3 regions of the Motilimonas thetidivivens genome follow, and region 3 is predicted to be linked to each of the others. Evidence: predicted binding sites of a transcription regulator. Region 3 holds the regulator's gene; each other region holds the start of a gene.
What was found. Region 3 encodes FNR, which switches genes on or off when oxygen is low (the NO sensors DNR and NnrR bind a similar motif). Its sites were predicted from a motif close to TTGATCTAGATCAA; they were not measured.
Positions count from the first base shown of each region.

Region 1: the regulator FNR is predicted to act here: its motif matches at 3,339-3,352, upstream of ACK8OT_RS17825 (GbsR/MarR family transcriptional regulator).
Region 2: the regulator FNR is predicted to act here: its motif matches at 1,425-1,438, upstream of ACK8OT_RS04105 (cytochrome b562).

Region 1 covers NZ_JBKFDK010000031.1:13,507-19,034, reverse strand. The annotation lists gene cydB (cytochrome d ubiquinol oxidase subunit II) at 1-1,089, opposite strand, end outside; gene ACK8OT_RS17830 (cytochrome ubiquinol oxidase subunit I) at 1,099-2,691, opposite strand; gene ACK8OT_RS17825 (GbsR/MarR family transcriptional regulator) at 2,720-3,283, opposite strand; gene yfbV (terminus macrodomain insulation protein YfbV) at 3,768-4,217, opposite strand; gene ACK8OT_RS17815 (acetate kinase) at 4,515-5,528, shown strand, end outside.
Region 2 covers NZ_JBKFDK010000003.1:182,961-188,488, reverse strand. The annotation lists gene ACK8OT_RS04120 (tRNA (adenine(22)-N(1))-methyltransferase) at 1-131, shown strand, start outside; gene ACK8OT_RS04115 (DUF2947 domain-containing protein) at 262-741, shown strand; gene ACK8OT_RS04110 (acyl-CoA thioesterase) at 843-1,325, opposite strand; gene ACK8OT_RS04105 (cytochrome b562) at 1,508-1,906, shown strand; gene ACK8OT_RS04100 (TIGR03643 family protein) at 1,924-2,178, opposite strand; gene fusA (elongation factor G) at 2,481-4,568, shown strand; gene ACK8OT_RS04090 (M48 metallopeptidase family protein) at 4,637-5,146, shown strand; gene ACK8OT_RS04085 (YcxB family protein) at 5,356-5,528, opposite strand, start outside.
Region 3 covers NZ_JBKFDK010000001.1:395,932-401,459, forward strand. The annotation lists gene ACK8OT_RS01975 (DUF2987 domain-containing protein) at 1-617, shown strand, start outside; gene ttcA (tRNA 2-thiocytidine(32) synthetase TtcA) at 673-1,587, opposite strand; gene uspE (universal stress protein UspE) at 1,690-2,622, opposite strand; gene fnr (fumarate/nitrate reduction transcriptional regulator Fnr) at 2,749-3,498, opposite strand; gene ACK8OT_RS01995 (sulfite exporter TauE/SafE family protein) at 3,706-4,386, opposite strand; gene ccoS (cbb3-type cytochrome oxidase assembly protein CcoS) at 4,383-4,592, opposite strand; gene ACK8OT_RS02005 (heavy metal translocating P-type ATPase) at 4,589-5,528, opposite strand, start outside.

The sequences.
Region 1 (5,528 bases), on a different contig from region 3:
CCACATTTTGTAATAACACCAAATGGTATAAGCCAATACAAATGGCAATAACACTATCACTGCAATCAGCATTAAATTCAGGGTCATTTCACTTGATACCGCATCCCACAAGGTCAAGCTGTGATTAGGCACCGAGCTTGATGGCATGACAAATGGAAACATGGATGCGCCCGCCGTTAAAATCACCCCAGCATTAGCAATACTGGTCGTAATAAATGCCAGCGCGCCCTTACCGAGTTTCATCAACACGGCGGCAACTAACGCAAGCACCACGCCAGCAATAGGAAACAACCACATAAATGGATACAAACTGTAGTTTGCTAGCCAAGCCGCGTCCGCTAGTTCAACCTGCTTAAGGGTTGGATTAGCAACTCCGCTGATGTCGGCCTCTCCCATAATGTGAAAACCTGGGATCCAAAGCCAAATGCATACGCCGGCAAATACAAACGCAGCCACCAGCACTAATGCGGCAACAATACCGATTTTAGCCGCACGCTCCGCCACCACTTGCTCGGTGCGCATCACTAGCCAAGCACCGCCGTGCATGGTCACCATCGCCACGCTTACCACACCACATAACAAGGCAAATGGGTTAAACAAGGCAAAAAAGCTGCCGGTATAACTCACCCGCATTAAATCATCAAAGTGAAATGGTACGCCTTGTAATAAGTTACCAAAGGCAACACCAAATACTAACGGCGGCACCGAGCTACCAACAAACAATGCCCAGTCCCAATTGTTACGCCACTGTTTATTATCTAGTTTACTGCGATAATCAAAACCAAGTGGACGCAAAAATAGCGCGAACAAGGTCAGCATCATGGCAAAGTAAAAGCCACTAAACGCCGTGGCATACACCAAAGGCCAAGCCGCAAACAGCGCGCCACCTAAGGTAATAAACCAAACTTGGTTACCGTCCCAATGGGCGCCCACCGTGTTAATCACCACACGGCGCTCGTCATCGGTTTTACCTACAAATGGTAATAAGGTCCCCACGCCCATGTCCATGCCGTCGGTCACCATAAAGCCAATCATTAAGACGCCTATGATAGCCCACCAAATTAATTTTAAGGTTTCATAATCAAACATGTCTTACTCCTAGTAATGGCTTTGACGCAAACTGGCATCAGCATTGCTGTTCGCTTGCTTTTCAAAATGATAGCGTCCGGTGTGCAGTGAGCTTGGCCCTTGCTTGGCAAACTTAATCATTAGATACATTTCAATCGCAAACAAAATGGCGTAAACACTTAAGAAAGCAATCATAGTAGTGACCAGTTGACTCACGGTCAGATCTGAGACCCCTAAGAAGGTAGGCAATACCTCACTGATAGCCCAAGGCTGACGACCAAATTCCGCCACAAACCAACCTGTCTCAATGGCAATCCAAGGCAGTGGCAGTGCAAACAAGATGGCTTTTAGCAACCAAGGTTTTTGCTCAATTTGGCGTTTAGCATTGTAGTAGAACGCCAATACAAACAAGCCCAGCATGATCACGCCGCATCCCACCATAACCCTAAAAGTCCAAAACAATGGCGCGGCGGGTGGCGTTGAATCCTTCACCGCCATTTGAATTTGCTCTTCGGTGGCATCGACCACATTCGCGGTATAACGCTTGAGCAATAAGCCATAACCTAGGTCAACTTTTAGTTCATCAAACTTAGCTATGTTCTCAGGCGTGTCTTCACCGTTGCGCAGTTTTTGCAAGTACTCATAAGCCACCATGCCGTTACGAATACGCACTTCGTGCTCCGCTTGTAGATCACGCAGACCAACAACTTCTTCATCGAGTGAGCGCGTAGCAATGATCCCCATTAAATACGGGATCTTAATGGCATGCTCGGTTTCCATGGTTTCATCGTTAGGAAAACCTATCACGGTAAACGAAGCTGGCGCAGGTTGCGTCTCATATTCAGCTTCAATGGCCGCTAACTTAACCCTTTGCACTTCACCGACTTCATAGCCAGATTCATCGCCAAGTAGGATAACCGAACAAATAGACGCTAAACCAAAGCCTGCCGCCACCGAAAACGAGCGTTTTGCGAAAGCCAAATCACGCCCTTTAAGGATGTAATAACTGCTGATACTTAATACAAACATAGAGCCTGCAACATAACCCGCAGCGACCGTATGAATAAATTTAACTTGAGCAACCGGGTTAAATACCAGCTCAGCAAAGCTAGTCATCTCCATGCGCATGGTTTCGTAGTTAAACTCGCTGCCCACAGGGTTTTGCATCCAGCCATTCGCAATCAAAATCCACAGCGCAGAAAGGTTTGTCCCTAACGCCATTAAGAATGTCGCCGCCAAATGCTGGCGTTTACTGAGCCTTTCCCAACCAAGGAAGAACATACCAACGAAGGTCGACTCTAAGAAGAAAGCCATTAAGCCTTCAATAGCCAACGGCGCACCAAAAATATCACCCACGTAATGTGAGTAATACGACCAGTTGGTACCAAACTCAAACTCCATGGTTAAACCTGTGGCAACACCAATGGCAAAGTTGATACCGAACAACTTACCCCAGAATTTAGTCATGTCCTTGTAGATCTGGCGGCCAGTCATCACGTAGACCGACTCCATGATGAACAAGATCCAGGTTAAACCTAGCGTCAAGGGGACAAAGATAAAGTGAAACATCGCGGTAATGGCAAACTGCCACCGCGAGAGCTCCACTAAGGTTTCATTGATCATACTGCGCTCCTAATTGGCAACTTCACCTTCATTCAGACGGTGACTGCGGATTTTTATTAAATAGTTGTTCTTTCATGTTCAGGATCTTGCTTATCCCAGCGCCAAGCTTCATTAAGGTGCTTAATTTCTCAGGAGAAAGTCCCTGTAGCTCACCGGCCCACTGGGTGAGCATCTCCAGTAAATCATGGATTTCTTGCATTTTTTCTAACGCAAAGGCTTCGTCTTGATCGACAGGCTCAGCTAATAAGTTGTCGCGTAGTAACGATAAGGTAGGGTCAACTTCGCGCTTTTTGCGCTCCTCGAAGATAGTATTGGCAAGATCCCAAATAGTGCCAGTCACTCGATAGTATTCTTTGCGATCACCGGGCACATGACTGACTTGAACCAAACGCCATGATTGCAGTTCCTTCATGCCCATGCTGACGTTGCCACGAGAGATGTTCAAGGCACTGGCTAGCTCAGTTGCACTTAGTGGCCGTTCGGTCACCACCAACAAAGCAAACATTTGGCCAACGGTACGATTGAAGCCCCAACGGCTGCCCATTTCGCCGAAATGAAAGACAAATGATTGGATATTGGGTGAGAGGTCCATTTCCACCTTCTTAAACTTTCAGAAATTTCTGAAAGTTTAAATTAAAAAGACGCTTTTGATCAAGATCAATCAGCAGCAAACTAACAGAAGTATTTTGCGAATTTGTTAAACTCTAGCAGTATTCAGGCCTTGTTCTTGCATAGTCAGAATGCCAGCAATAACACCAACAAAAAATGAATAGTAAATTTATACAAAGGGTTACAACAAGAGTAGCAAGGGTATGAGTTCGTAAAGGTGAATGGAAATGAGCATCGGATTGGAGAAATGGGGGGCAGAAAAATTGGAAGCAGGTCAATAGCCTGCTTATTTAGATCCAAATAAATACAACCTAATTAGCCTATTCATCCTCACAGCTGGCAGGCAAACAAAGCAGAGCTAAATGTTACATTTTGATGAAATAACAGTTTAACTCACTTTTCTGAGCCAAAACGACGTCGCACTATGGATTTTGATACGCCATTGATGCCACGTTAGTGGTACCACGTTAGTGAATAAAGGCTTTATCTAAGGTTTTAAAACCTTGATTTAACACTAATGCTAAATCACCATAAGTTGGCTTTGTAACAACAGGCACGCTCGTTTCATCGTTTTCATTCACCTGTTTTTTTGCCAATTTATCTAAAATCTCATGGTACCAACGTACTAAACTGGGTGGTAGTGGGCTCATGGAGCGCTTTCCTAACCAATATAATCCCTGCAATGGTAAGGTAACCATGAATAACACCATGCCTACAGTGGTCGGCCAAAACATCTCGTGACCAAATTGATGTTGTAACAACAAGGTAAAGACCGCCATCATCGGCATGTATTTTTCAGCGAATTCAGTCGTTTTTATCACTCTATTTTCAGGAAACAAACTGTTGAGCTCTTTACGCTGAGGCCAAAGCTTCATATAGGCTTTGCCATTATGTAATTTTCCACCAAAAAACTTCATCTTTACCTGCCTTACCACTTAAATTGGCCATAAAATGAGTCTAATTTGTTAAAAATTGATTTTAATTAACTCTGTAGACGCTTCACTTTGTTATTTTCTTACGTTAGTTGTATCCTTGTTACAACTAAGGTATCTCAAGTCGATTTAACTGTTTTCATGCTCAGTTTCAGACCGAATATAAACCGTGTTTAGCACAAGAAATAACCTGTTTATATGCTTAAGGATACATTAAGTCCAGCAATTGACATAATTTCAATTGTATTCCAAACGTAATCGAAATGTTATTAGGATTTGCCAATGAACAAACTTGTTCTCGTTCTTAACTGCGGTAGCTCTTCTTTGAAATTCGCCGTACTTAACGCCGTTAATGGTGATGAGTACATCTCAGGCCTAGCAGAATGCTTTAATTTAGAAGAAGCCAGAATAAAATGGAAGTTAGACGGCACTAAACAAGAAGCATCATTAGGCGCATTTTCTGCTCACCGTGAAGCTATTGAATTCATTGTAGGCAACATACTTAGCACTAAACCAGAATTGCTTGAAAACTTGATTGCGATTGGTCACCGCGTGGTTCATGGCGGCGAAAAATTCACCAAATCAGTGATCATAGATGAAAGTGTTATAGCGGGTATTCAGGCTTGTGCAGCCTTGGCTCCTTTGCATAACCCAGCCCACCTTATTGGTATTCGCGCAGCGCAAGCCGCATTTCCAAAGCTACCGCAAGTAGCCGTGTTTGATACCGCTTTCCATCAAACTATGCCAGAGTCTGCGTTCCTTTACGCGCTGCCTTATAAGCTATACCGCGAGCATGGCATTCGTCGTTACGGCATGCACGGCACTAGCCATTTATTCGTTAGCCGCATGGCCGCCAAACTGTTGGGCAAAGAAGTTAAAGACCTCAATGTGATCACCGCTCACTTAGGCAATGGCGCTTCACTTTGTGCCGTTAAGGGTGGCAAAAGCGTTGATACCAGCATGGGGTTAACGCCACTTGAAGGCTTAGTTATGGGTACCCGCAGTGGTGACATTGACCCAAGCATCATTCAGCACCTTGTTAACAAGCTTGGCTATACCTTAGATGAAGTGAATAACGTGCTAAACAAGCAAAGTGGCTTGATGGGGATCTCTGAAGTTTCAAGTGATTGCCGTGCTATCGAGCAAGGCGTTGCTGAAGGTCATAAAGGCTGTACCTTAGCACTAGAAATTTTCTGTTACCGTTTAGCAAAATACATAGCTTCTTACACCGTTCCTTTGGGCCGTTTAGATGCGATTGTTTTCACTGGCGGCATTGGCGAAAATTCAGCCAATATC
Region 2 (5,528 bases), on a different contig from region 3:
CACTTTGGCAACCAATGGGCTCGGTACAAATTCAATATCTTGATGCAAAAATAAAACATTATCAGCGTTTACGCTTGGGTGGGCAGGACACAGCAGGTATCATAAGCGCCTATCAAGCGTTATTAAAATAAAAGGTTTTATTTTGTTTGGTAGTGGGGTGTACTCGTTCTTTCGCGATTTATATCGCTGCTACACCCACAAAATCTGAACTGAGTATGAGCGGTTTTTAAACCGCGAAATGGACCTAAAAGTTGGAGCATCATGAGTTACATACCGCTAAGTGAGCATAAAAAAGCCTGGATCTTCAATCGTCAAGATTTACCCATCAGTGAGCAAGACAACGCGCAGATCAAGCTGTTAGCTCCCACTCGTGCGGCTAATTTTTGGAATATGAGCATCAGCAAACAAGTAGACCATCCTGATTTTTTCAAAAAAGGCGACTGGCCATTTGCCATCCAAACGTGGCAAGAGCAGGGGGATTGGGAATCGGTATGGGACAGTGAAGAAATGGCATTACCCCAATTGATAACCGATCACCTAAACTGGCAGGGCAACACCACGGTATTTTATTGCAGTGACAGATTCAGCGTCATTGAAACCACTTGGGAGGTGTTTCAGCGCCACTGGAAGAATTTTTTATTCTTAGATGACGGCTCCATCCTGATTGGCAAAAAGCGCGAGCAAGTGGTGCAGTTTATGTCTAATGGCACCTTCCGCGTTGGCATCAAACCGGGCAGTTAAACGCCTTAATCACACATCCACCCCTGTGGGAGCCGAGCTCGCTCGGCGAAAAACCGTAGCACAATGAACAAGGCCCCTGATCCCAGCGGCCTCTAACCAAACTAGTGTGGCTTCATATACAGATCCATCTCATCGCTGATTTTCTTGCGCATCTCGATTAGTTTTAGCGCAGTGGCATGTTGGCGTTTATCATCTTCGGTTATCGGCACCCAAGTGGGGACTGGGGTAGGTTTACCTGCTTCATCCACCGCCACCATGATCACTATGCAGTAAGTGGTGATTTTACGGTTCAGATCTTTAGGATCGCAAGCCGTTACCTCAATCGCGATGTGCATGGAGGAAGAGCCGGTATAAACCACTTTAGCATCGACCTCGACTAGATTACCGACCAAAATAGGCGACACAAAGCGAATACCGCCAGCATAAGCGGTAATACAATATTTGCCACTCCAACCGGCTGCGCAGGCATAAGCCGCTAAATCTATCCACTTCATCACCGCACCGCCGTGCACCTTACCGCCAAAATTGACATCCTGCGGCTCAGCTAAAAAACGCAGTGTTACTTCTCTTTGTTGTTGCCCCATTTGCTGCCCTTACTGCTTTGTAAATAAACCATGGCTTGGTATAAAAAATTGTCCTTGCTATCAATAGGCTAATTCTTTGCTGGAAATGATTGTTTCATGTTGAACTAGGTGAAGCGAGGGTTTTCCAGTAAAATAGCGCGGCCTATTTTTGTTGTCTATCTCAGTATAGTAGAAGGATTGTTATGAAAACCTTGTCATCACTTATGCTTACCTTGGTGTTAAGCCTTTATACATTCAGCGCCAGCTTCGCTTCGCAAGTAGATTTAGAAGCGACTATGAAAAAAATGAAGTTTGAAGTGAGCCAAGCTTATAAGGCACAAGATCTGGCGACCTTTACTGCGCATATTGATTCGTTTTCCGAATTGGTGGCCACGGCCAAGCGTTATCCTTTTCCCAGTGAGCGTAAAACGGTTTCTCTAGAAGGCTTGGACAAGGTTGAACAAGCGGTGAGCTTGATCAAACAAGAGATAGCCGCGGGTGAATTAGAAAACGCTAAGCAGCATTTAAAAACCATTGATGATTTGCGCAAGGAATACCATAAAAAGGACAAGCCGAGTGTTTGGCAAAAGTTCTTTGGCTAAGCTTGGCTAAGCCCTCATCATTTTTTACTGCGCGGCTTGTATTGCGTCGCGCAGTAACCTCTCGTTATATCCGGATTGCGTAGCTTGGCATGCTTGGTTTTTCTTCCTGTGACCCGTGCCCGCCATAATCTAAAGCTGCTGGGCCTGAGTTGTTGCCTCATCAAATTGATCGTTGCTGTTTCATTTAAACCGTAATTGGTTGCAATGGCTTCAAACGGGGTGCGGTCTTCCCAAGCCATTTCAATCACGCGTGATATCTCTTCTGGTTTCATTTAATGATCTCTCCCTGTGCGATGTGAACCAGTACGATGCTCCCTTGCAAATAGATTAGTCGCTTTTATCAAAAGCAATCAGTAGCTTGATTGTGTAGTTAATCGCGGCTGAGTAATTGATTAATTACGGTCCTGACAGCTGTACAAAAAAGCACGAGAATGGCCTGACCGACAAATTGGGGTAAAAAAGTACGTTATTTAGCCATTAAAGGTGAACCTTTTTTGATTAGAGTATTTTCCTTGTGGTGAGTCGTGCTATACTCCGGCCGCATTTATTTAATATAAATTAACAGAGTGAACAAATGGCAGATCTATCAAAGTACAGAAACATTGGTATTTTCGCGCACGTTGATGCGGGTAAGACCACTACTACAGAACGTATCCTAAAGCTTACTGGTAAAATCCATAAAACCGGTGAAGTACACGACGGTGAGTCTACTACTGACTTCATGGAGCAGGAAGCTGAGCGTGGTATTACCATCCAGTCTGCTGCGGTAACTTGTGAGTGGAAAGGCCACCGCCTAAACGTTATCGATACTCCTGGACACGTTGACTTCACAGTTGAAGTATACCGTTCTCTAAAAGTACTTGATGGTGGTATCGGCGTATTCTGTGGTAGCGGTGGTGTTGAACCTCAGTCAGAAACTAACTGGCGTTACGCTAACGAATCTGAAGTTGCACGTATCATTTTCGTAAACAAACTAGACCGTATGGGTGCTGACTTCTACCGTGTTGTTAAGCAAACACAAGACGTACTAGCGGCTAACCCACTAGTTATGGTTCTACCTATCGGTATCGAAGAAGATTTCGTAGGTGTTGTAGACCTACTAACTCGTCAAGCGTATGTTTGGGATGAGACAGGCCTACCTGAGAACTACTCAATCCAAGACATCCCAGCTGACATGGTTGACAAGGTAGAAGAATACCGTGAGCAACTAGTTGAAACAGCTGTTGAACAAGACGACGATCTAATGGAAGCTTACATGGAAGGCGAAGAGCCGACTATTGAGCAACTAAAAGCTTGTATCCGTAAAGGTACACGCGATCTAGCTTTCTTCCCAACTTTCTGTGGTTCAGCGTTCAAGAACAAAGGTATGCAACTAGTACTTGATGCGGTTGTTGATTACCTACCTTCTCCAACAGAAGTTGACCCACAAGAGCTAACTGATCCAGAAACTGGTGAGCCTACTGGTGAAGTAGCGACTGTTGATCCTGACCAGCCACTAAAAGCGCTAGCGTTCAAGATCATGGACGACCGTTTCGGTGCACTTACCTTTATCCGTATTTACTCAGGTCGCATGAAGAAGGGTGATACCATCCTTAACTCTGCAACAGGTAAAACTGAGCGTATCGGCCGTATGTGTGAAATGCAAGCGGACGACCGTAACGAAATCACTGAAGCACAAGCCGGTGACATCATCGCGGTTGTGGGTATGAAGAACGTTCAAACTGGTCACACTCTATGTGATCCTAAGCATGAATGTACTCTTGAGCCAATGATCTTCCCTGAGCCAGTAATCTCGATTGCTGTTGCACCAAAAGACAAAGGTTCAACTGAGAAAATGGGTATCGCTATCGGTAAGATGGTTGCAGAAGATCCATCATTCCAAGTTGAAACTGACGAAGATTCAGGTGAAACCATCCTTAAAGGTATGGGTGAACTTCACTTAGATATCAAAGTTGACATCTTGAAGCGTACTTACGGCGTTGAGCTAAACGTAGGTCAACCACAAGTTGCTTACCGTGAAACTATCACTAAAGCAGTTGAAGATAGCTACACGCACAAGAAGCAATCTGGTGGTTCTGGTCAGTTCGGTAAAATCGACTACCGCATCCGTCCTGGTGAGCAAAACTCTGGCTTCACTTTCAAATCAACCGTTGTTGGTGGTAACGTTCCTAAAGAATTCTGGCCTGCAGTAGAAAAAGGCTTTGAAATGATGATGGAAGAAGGTGTTCTAGCTGGCTTCCCAGTACTAGACGTTGAAGTTGAACTATTTGACGGTTCATTCCACGCGGTTGACTCATCTGCCATTGCGTTTGAAATTGCAGCGAAAGGTGCATTCCGTCAATCTATCCCGAAAGCGGGTCCACAACTTCTTGAGCCTATCATGAAAGTTGACGTGTTCACTCCAGAAGACCACGTTGGTGACGTAATCGGTGACTTAAACCGTCGTCGCGGTATGATCAAAGACCAAGAAGCGGGCGTAACTGGCGTTCGTATCAAGGCTGACGTACCTCTATCTGAAATGTTCGGTTACATCGGTCACCTACGTACAATGACTTCTGGTCGTGGTCAATTCTCTATGGAATTCGCTCACTACCAAGCTTGTCCACAAAACGTGGCTGACGTTGTAATCGCTGAAGTTAAAGAAAGAAACGCTAAGAAATAAGCTTTTCTAACTTAATCTTCATTAACCCCAGTTGCTTTGCGGCTGGGGTTATTTTTTGGGTTTGAAAAATGTCCGCAGTATTAAAATATGTTCAGGGTTACCCTCTGAATATCCAGCAATCAGTTTCCGATTTAGTCGCTTCAGAAAAACTAGGGACATACTTACGTAATAAGTATCCCGAGCCACACCAAATGGTGAGTGAAAAATCCCTTTATGATTACGTGATGGGATTAAAGAAGCGTTACATCAAGCAAAGCGCACCAATTAGCAAGGTAACCTATGACAATAAGCTGCACTTGGTGAAGCATGCATTGGGTACTCATACTTATGTTTCTCGTGTACAGGGTAATAAGCTAAAAGCAAAACAAGAAATTAGGATCGCAGGCTTATTCAAACAAGCGCCCGAGCCAATGCTGAATATGATAGTGGTGCACGAATTAGCCCACTTAAAAGAAAAAGATCATAACAAGGCGTTTTATCAGCTGTGCCAATACATGCAGCCGGATTATCATCAGTTAGAGCTGGATACGCGCTTGTTTTTGACCCAACTCGAATTAGTTGGGCCTTTGTATAAATGACATTTCAACCCGCTATATCTTGCAAACAATAGCGTGCCCGCAGGTGATATTTCCGGTAGGAGCGATTTTTAAATCGCGAAAAATCAAGGGAATAAGCAATTTATCTGGTGCTGATTCGCGGATAAAATTTCGCTCCTAAGAATTCCAGATTTGTTATTTGATCCTAGGAACGGATCATAATATACGAAAAATGATTAACCTTGAGAGTCTTAATAACAACGCTCTTTTATCATGCCAACCATATCATCCGTGAGCACAGATTTAGAGATATAGCTTTGAGCCCCATTTTTCGCAAATAAAATAATGCCTTTATCCGTTTCCACATGACGTTTGATGTCTTGCCAAGGCAACAACATTTCGGTGTAAGGGTTTTTACTCCTAA
Region 3 (5,528 bases):
CTTGGGCAAGTGCCATTGAGACAAAATTTTCCTATAGTGATTTTTATAAACGATTAGCGGTAGTAAAAAAGGAAGGTTTGACTAGGGTGACACCAGCATTTTATTTGTTGGATCAAAATGCTCAGCAGCCATGTCAACTCGCTAAGGCTGTGCTGGAAACAGCAAACCGCCAAGTCGCAATCACACAAACCCCCTCGGGTGAACTTCTTGTACCTTACGATGTAAAGCTAAAACAAGAAAAGGCGGAACTCGTGTTAGTGTTTGCACATGAACAAACAGATTGCGCTATGTCGTTACAAACCAAGCTGTTGGTGCCAATTAGTGGTATTCAAGATGTCGATGGTTTGAGTAAAATCGCCGATGAATTAGAAAAGCTGATGTTAGGTCAAGCTGGCTTTTGGGGTAAGTTATTTTTACCTGACTTTAATGGTATTAGTCTCACCTTGGCTGGTGATTTCGCAACTGATCAACAGGCTGTTTTCAGTATTGCTAATACCGACTTTGCAGTAGAGCAGGGACATGTTTACTTATCAAAGCAATGGTTAGCGGAGCATCAAGGTAAAGCGGTGCAACTGGCTGATTCGGTAATCGATATAAAGCCTTGGTTGGTGCAATAATTCACTTTTTGACTGATGGCACTTGCCATCAGTCATGTTAGCTTAAGCTTAAAAATCAAGTGAGCTCTATAATTTGCAGCTCTGGCTCATCAGCCATTTGTTGCCCAGATGAAGTGGACGGAAAGTCTGGTTTGTCAAAGGCAATGTCTCCGCCATCAATCACACCGCTGTGTTGATCCACTGATTTAAAATCAAATAGTTCATGATCCATCAAATGTGAAGGCACAACATTTTGGATGCTGCGGAACATGCTTTCAATTCGGCCTGGATAGCGTTTTTCCCAACCTTGCAGCATTTCTTTGATCATTTTGCGTTGTAAGTTTTCTTGGCTGCCACACAGGTTACAAGGAATGATCGGGAATTCTTTTATCTGGGCGTATTTCTCCAGATCAGCTTCCTTACAATAAGCAAGAGGGCGAATAACCACGTGTTTACCATCATCACTGACTAGTTTAGGTGGCATAGACTTTAGTTTTCCGCCATGAAACATATTTAGCAATAAGGTCTCGAGAATATCATCACGATGGTGGCCTAAAGCAATTTTTGTTGCGCCAAGACGTGTCGCCGTTGAATACAAAATACCACGGCGCAGACGAGAGCATAGTGAACAGGTTGTTTTTCCTGCTGGGATCTTGTCCATCACTATGGAGTAGGTATCTTCTTCGACAATTTCAAAGTCCACGCCAATTTGGGTTAAGTATTGGGGTAAAACATGCTCGGGGAAGCCAGGCTGTTTTTGGTCAAGGTTAACCGCAACAATATCAAACTGGATAGGTGCATGGGCTTTCAAGTGCATCAGAATATCAAGTAGGGCATAACTGTCTTTACCGCCACTTAAGCAAACCATTACCTTGTCGCCTTCTTCAATCATATTAAAGTCGGCAATGGCTTTACCTGTTTCACGACGTAAACGTTTATGCAATTTATTCTGGTTGTATTGTGCTTTGGCCTCAGCCGTCGGTGTACCCATAGTTCTATCCACAGCAAAAAAAGTCTGCGTATTATAGCGTCAAGAATGTTCCAAGCAAGTAAGGCGGTGGGAGTGCGGCCAATTGCTTGGCCGCAATAATGCTTATTGTTGTAAGGGAGAAATGTAATCTATCGGTTTCAATGCAAGTAGGTCGCAATCCAGACTGTCAATCAAATGCTCGGCGGTATTGCCGATGAGTGCAGCGCTGATACCGGTTCGACCAACCGTACCAAGCACAACCAGCTCTGCATCAAGCTCTTTTGCGACTTGTGGTATTACGTCTTCCGCTAAGCCTTCAACCACGTGCTGCCGCTCTGCTGGAATCCCATGCTTGTTGCCATGTTCGGTAAGCATATCGACATGGCGTTTTTGTACTGCATCACTGTATTCAATAGGGTTAAAGTCGGGAAGCTCTAAGGCAATATTCACTGGTGTACTGGGGAAGGCATTGATCAAACTGACATTAGCATTGATCATTTTAGCCATGTCGAGGGCTTCATGGGTGATCTTATCGTTTAACGCCATGTGTTCATCATCTTCGGCTGTCGCATGAATAGCAGCCAAAATAGTGCCGTTTTCAGGCCAATCATGATTTTTAACCAACAACAATGGCTCCGGACATTTACGTAATAAATGCCAATCGGTGGGAGTGAAAATAACGGATTGAAGCTTAGGATGATGATGGGTGCCTTTGACGACGAGATCATGGCCAAAGTCTAAGGTTTCTTGAATAATGCTCTCAAATGGACGGTTATGCCAGAGCACTTTGGTATCAATAAACAAACCTTGGCTTCGATATGGGGCAGCCAGCTCTTCAAGCCATGCCGTCTGTTGTTGTATCACGCTGGCGCGCATTGCTTCACGCTCTTCAAGCGAAAGCATGGTGGTCATTTCAAAAGAAAAGTCATAGACAGAAAGAAACAGCTTTAATTTGGCATGCTCTTCGCGTTGACATATGTAGGCGGCGCGAGAAAGGGCCGTTTGTTCTTCTTTGGTAGGATCAATGACGACTAAGATGTTGCGATATTTAACCATACACCCCTCCGGGTTACTGATAATATTCCACGTTCCTAGTCTTAATTTAGCTCAAAATGATGTGATATTGCGCGATGGTGATCAATTATTTTATTTTTCAATTGATTAATTCCACCGCGCTGGTAGTTATTCGGCTTTAGTCGCGCCAGCAACTTCAGCTAATTGTTGATGATCGATAATGGTAATGTATTTACCTTTAACGGCGATCATTTCACTTTTTTGGAACCGACCGAGTAAACGACTGATGGTTTCTACGGTAAGGCCTAAGTAGTTACCGATATCGCCTCGAGTCATCGACAAACGAAACTCACGAGGTGAGAATCCACGTTCAGAGAAGCGTTGTGACAGGCTATAAATAAAGGCGCCTAAACGTTCTTCCGCATTTTTCTTAGACAATAATAAAATCATTTCTTGGTCGCCAACGATCTCATTACTCATCATGCGCATGATTTGCTGACGCAGCTTAGGCATCTTGCCCGATAAATCATCCAAGGTATCGTATGGGATTTCACAAATCATCGAGGTTTCGAGGGCCTGCGCGAAACTTGGATGACGGCCGGTGTTGATGGCATCAAAACCAACAAGATCGCCAGCTAGATGAAAACCGGTAATTTGTTCGTCGCCCTGTTCGGTAATGGTATAGGACTTAACGGTACCAGAACGAATGGCATACAATGCTCGCATATCTTCGCCAGCTTTATACAGCTCTTCACCCTTTTGAATTGGCTTTTTTCGCTCTATGATGTTGTCGAGCTGATCAAGCTCAGTTTCATTAAGGCTAACAGGAATACAAAGTTGGCTGATACTGCAATCTTGACAGTGTATTTCACAGCCACCTGACTGGATGCGTCTGGTATTTTTATTCTCGGACTTCATACTTACCCGAAATCTCCACTTGATATATATCAATATTGTAACATTTATTGCCTGAGTTTAAATAGCAGAATAACCGCAGAAGGTGAATTGAAAGCCAAAAAGTGATAACGCCTTAAAAATGCGAAAATAAACTTGCTTTAGCAATGAAATTAAGTCGAGTCAGAGTGAGAAAGGCTAGTTATATGTCTATTAAAAATAGATTTATAATTAATAAATCAGTTGTTTAATTGCGATGTAGCCAGTGTGAATGGCATAGAGTGCCAATAATGCACTGCCGCTATATCTAAACCAGTTAGATTGGATGACTCGCCCAATTGAATGGCTGAGTAAACCAATGGTGGCCATGGCGGGCAGGGTGCCTAAGGCAAATCCAGCCATGATTAACCCCCCATTTACGGCACTGCCGCTCACTGCAGCCCAAGAAAGGCTTGAATAGACCAAACCACACGGTAGCCAGCCCCATACCATGCCAAGAGGTAAAGCATAAAACGGATGCTTGAGGGGTAAAAAAAACTGCGCGATGGGCTGGATCCTGCGCCAAATATGTTGACCCGCTTTTTCGATGCTTTGCAAACCCAACCACAGGCGACTGATATATAGGGCTAATAGCAACATCATGATAGCGGCCAGCAAGCGAAGTAAGATGAGTGCTTGTTTTACATCAAATAGCTGACTGAGTGCCGCTGCTCCCCCTGCAATCAAAGCTCCAGCGAAAACATAGCTCAAGCAACGTCCTAGATTATAGAGCAGCAAGGTTAGCCACTGTTGAGACTTGCCGGCCTTGGGGTCGACAGAGAAGGTCATGGCACTGGCAACGCCACCGCACATACCTAAGCAATGACCTGCGCCTAGTAGACCAATGAAGAAAGCAGCATAGAAATCCGTCATTTGGGCGTATTAGGCTTATCGCAATGAACTTCTGATGCTGAGTTGGCTTGATTGCGAGCCTGCGAGTCATCTTCATCAAACAATATGTTAACGCCTTCGCGATCTAAATCTTCAAATTGATCGGAGCGTACTGCCCAAAAAAACAGACCAATCGCTATGGCTACAAACAAGATAGCGATAGGTATTAGCATGAAAATTATGCTCATTTCTTTAACAACCTCAATGAGTTGGTTACTACCACAACCGAGCTTAATGACATCCCCAGTGCGGCCATATAGGGAGGCACATGACCGGTGGCAGCCAAGGGTAGAATAAACAAATTATAACCCAAGGAAATGGCTAAGTTTTGCCTAATTACATCGCGTGTCTGTCTAGCAAGATGACGCGCCTTCGCCAATTTGCGTAACGAATCACCAATCAAAATCACGTCGGCTGAGTTCTTTGCCACATCGGTGCCGCTGCCGATGGCGACCGACACATGAGCTTGAGATAAAACGGGTGCATCGTTAATACCGTCACCGACCATTAAGGTAATACTACCTTCATGCTGGAATTGTTGCACCGCTTCGCGCTTTTGCTCAGGTGTAACGCCAGAAATTACGGTTTTGATGCCTAATTGGTCAGCAACGATTTGCGCTTGAGCCGAGCCATCCCCGGTCAACATTGCGGTATTAACCCCTTGTTGTTTAAAGTGGCTAAATGTTGCTTTGGCATCTTCCCGTAGTTCATCGGTGAGTTCAAACGCAGCCACCAATTCGTCATTGATAGTCATGACAATCAAGAGTAAGCGCGATTCAACTGGCACAGAAACGCCGCAATAGTCAGGATTACCTAACCGTACAGTTTGCCCTTGGAATTGGCCATATAAGCCTTCTCCAGGAACATTAGTGACCTGATCGACCTTAATATTTGCTTGCTTGTAGGGCGCAAATGCGCGGCTAATGGGATGTTCAGAGTGTTGCTCTAATGCGGCTGCCAGTGCGAGGGACTGAGCTTTATTTTGTGCTGAAAAAACATGAGTATTAGCGACCGAAAATTTGCCCTGAGTTAAGGTTCCTGTTTTATCAAACACAAACAAGTTGGCTTTCGCCAAGGTTTCCAAAACGTGGTTTTTTCGGATTAAAATCCCTAGTTTATTGAGT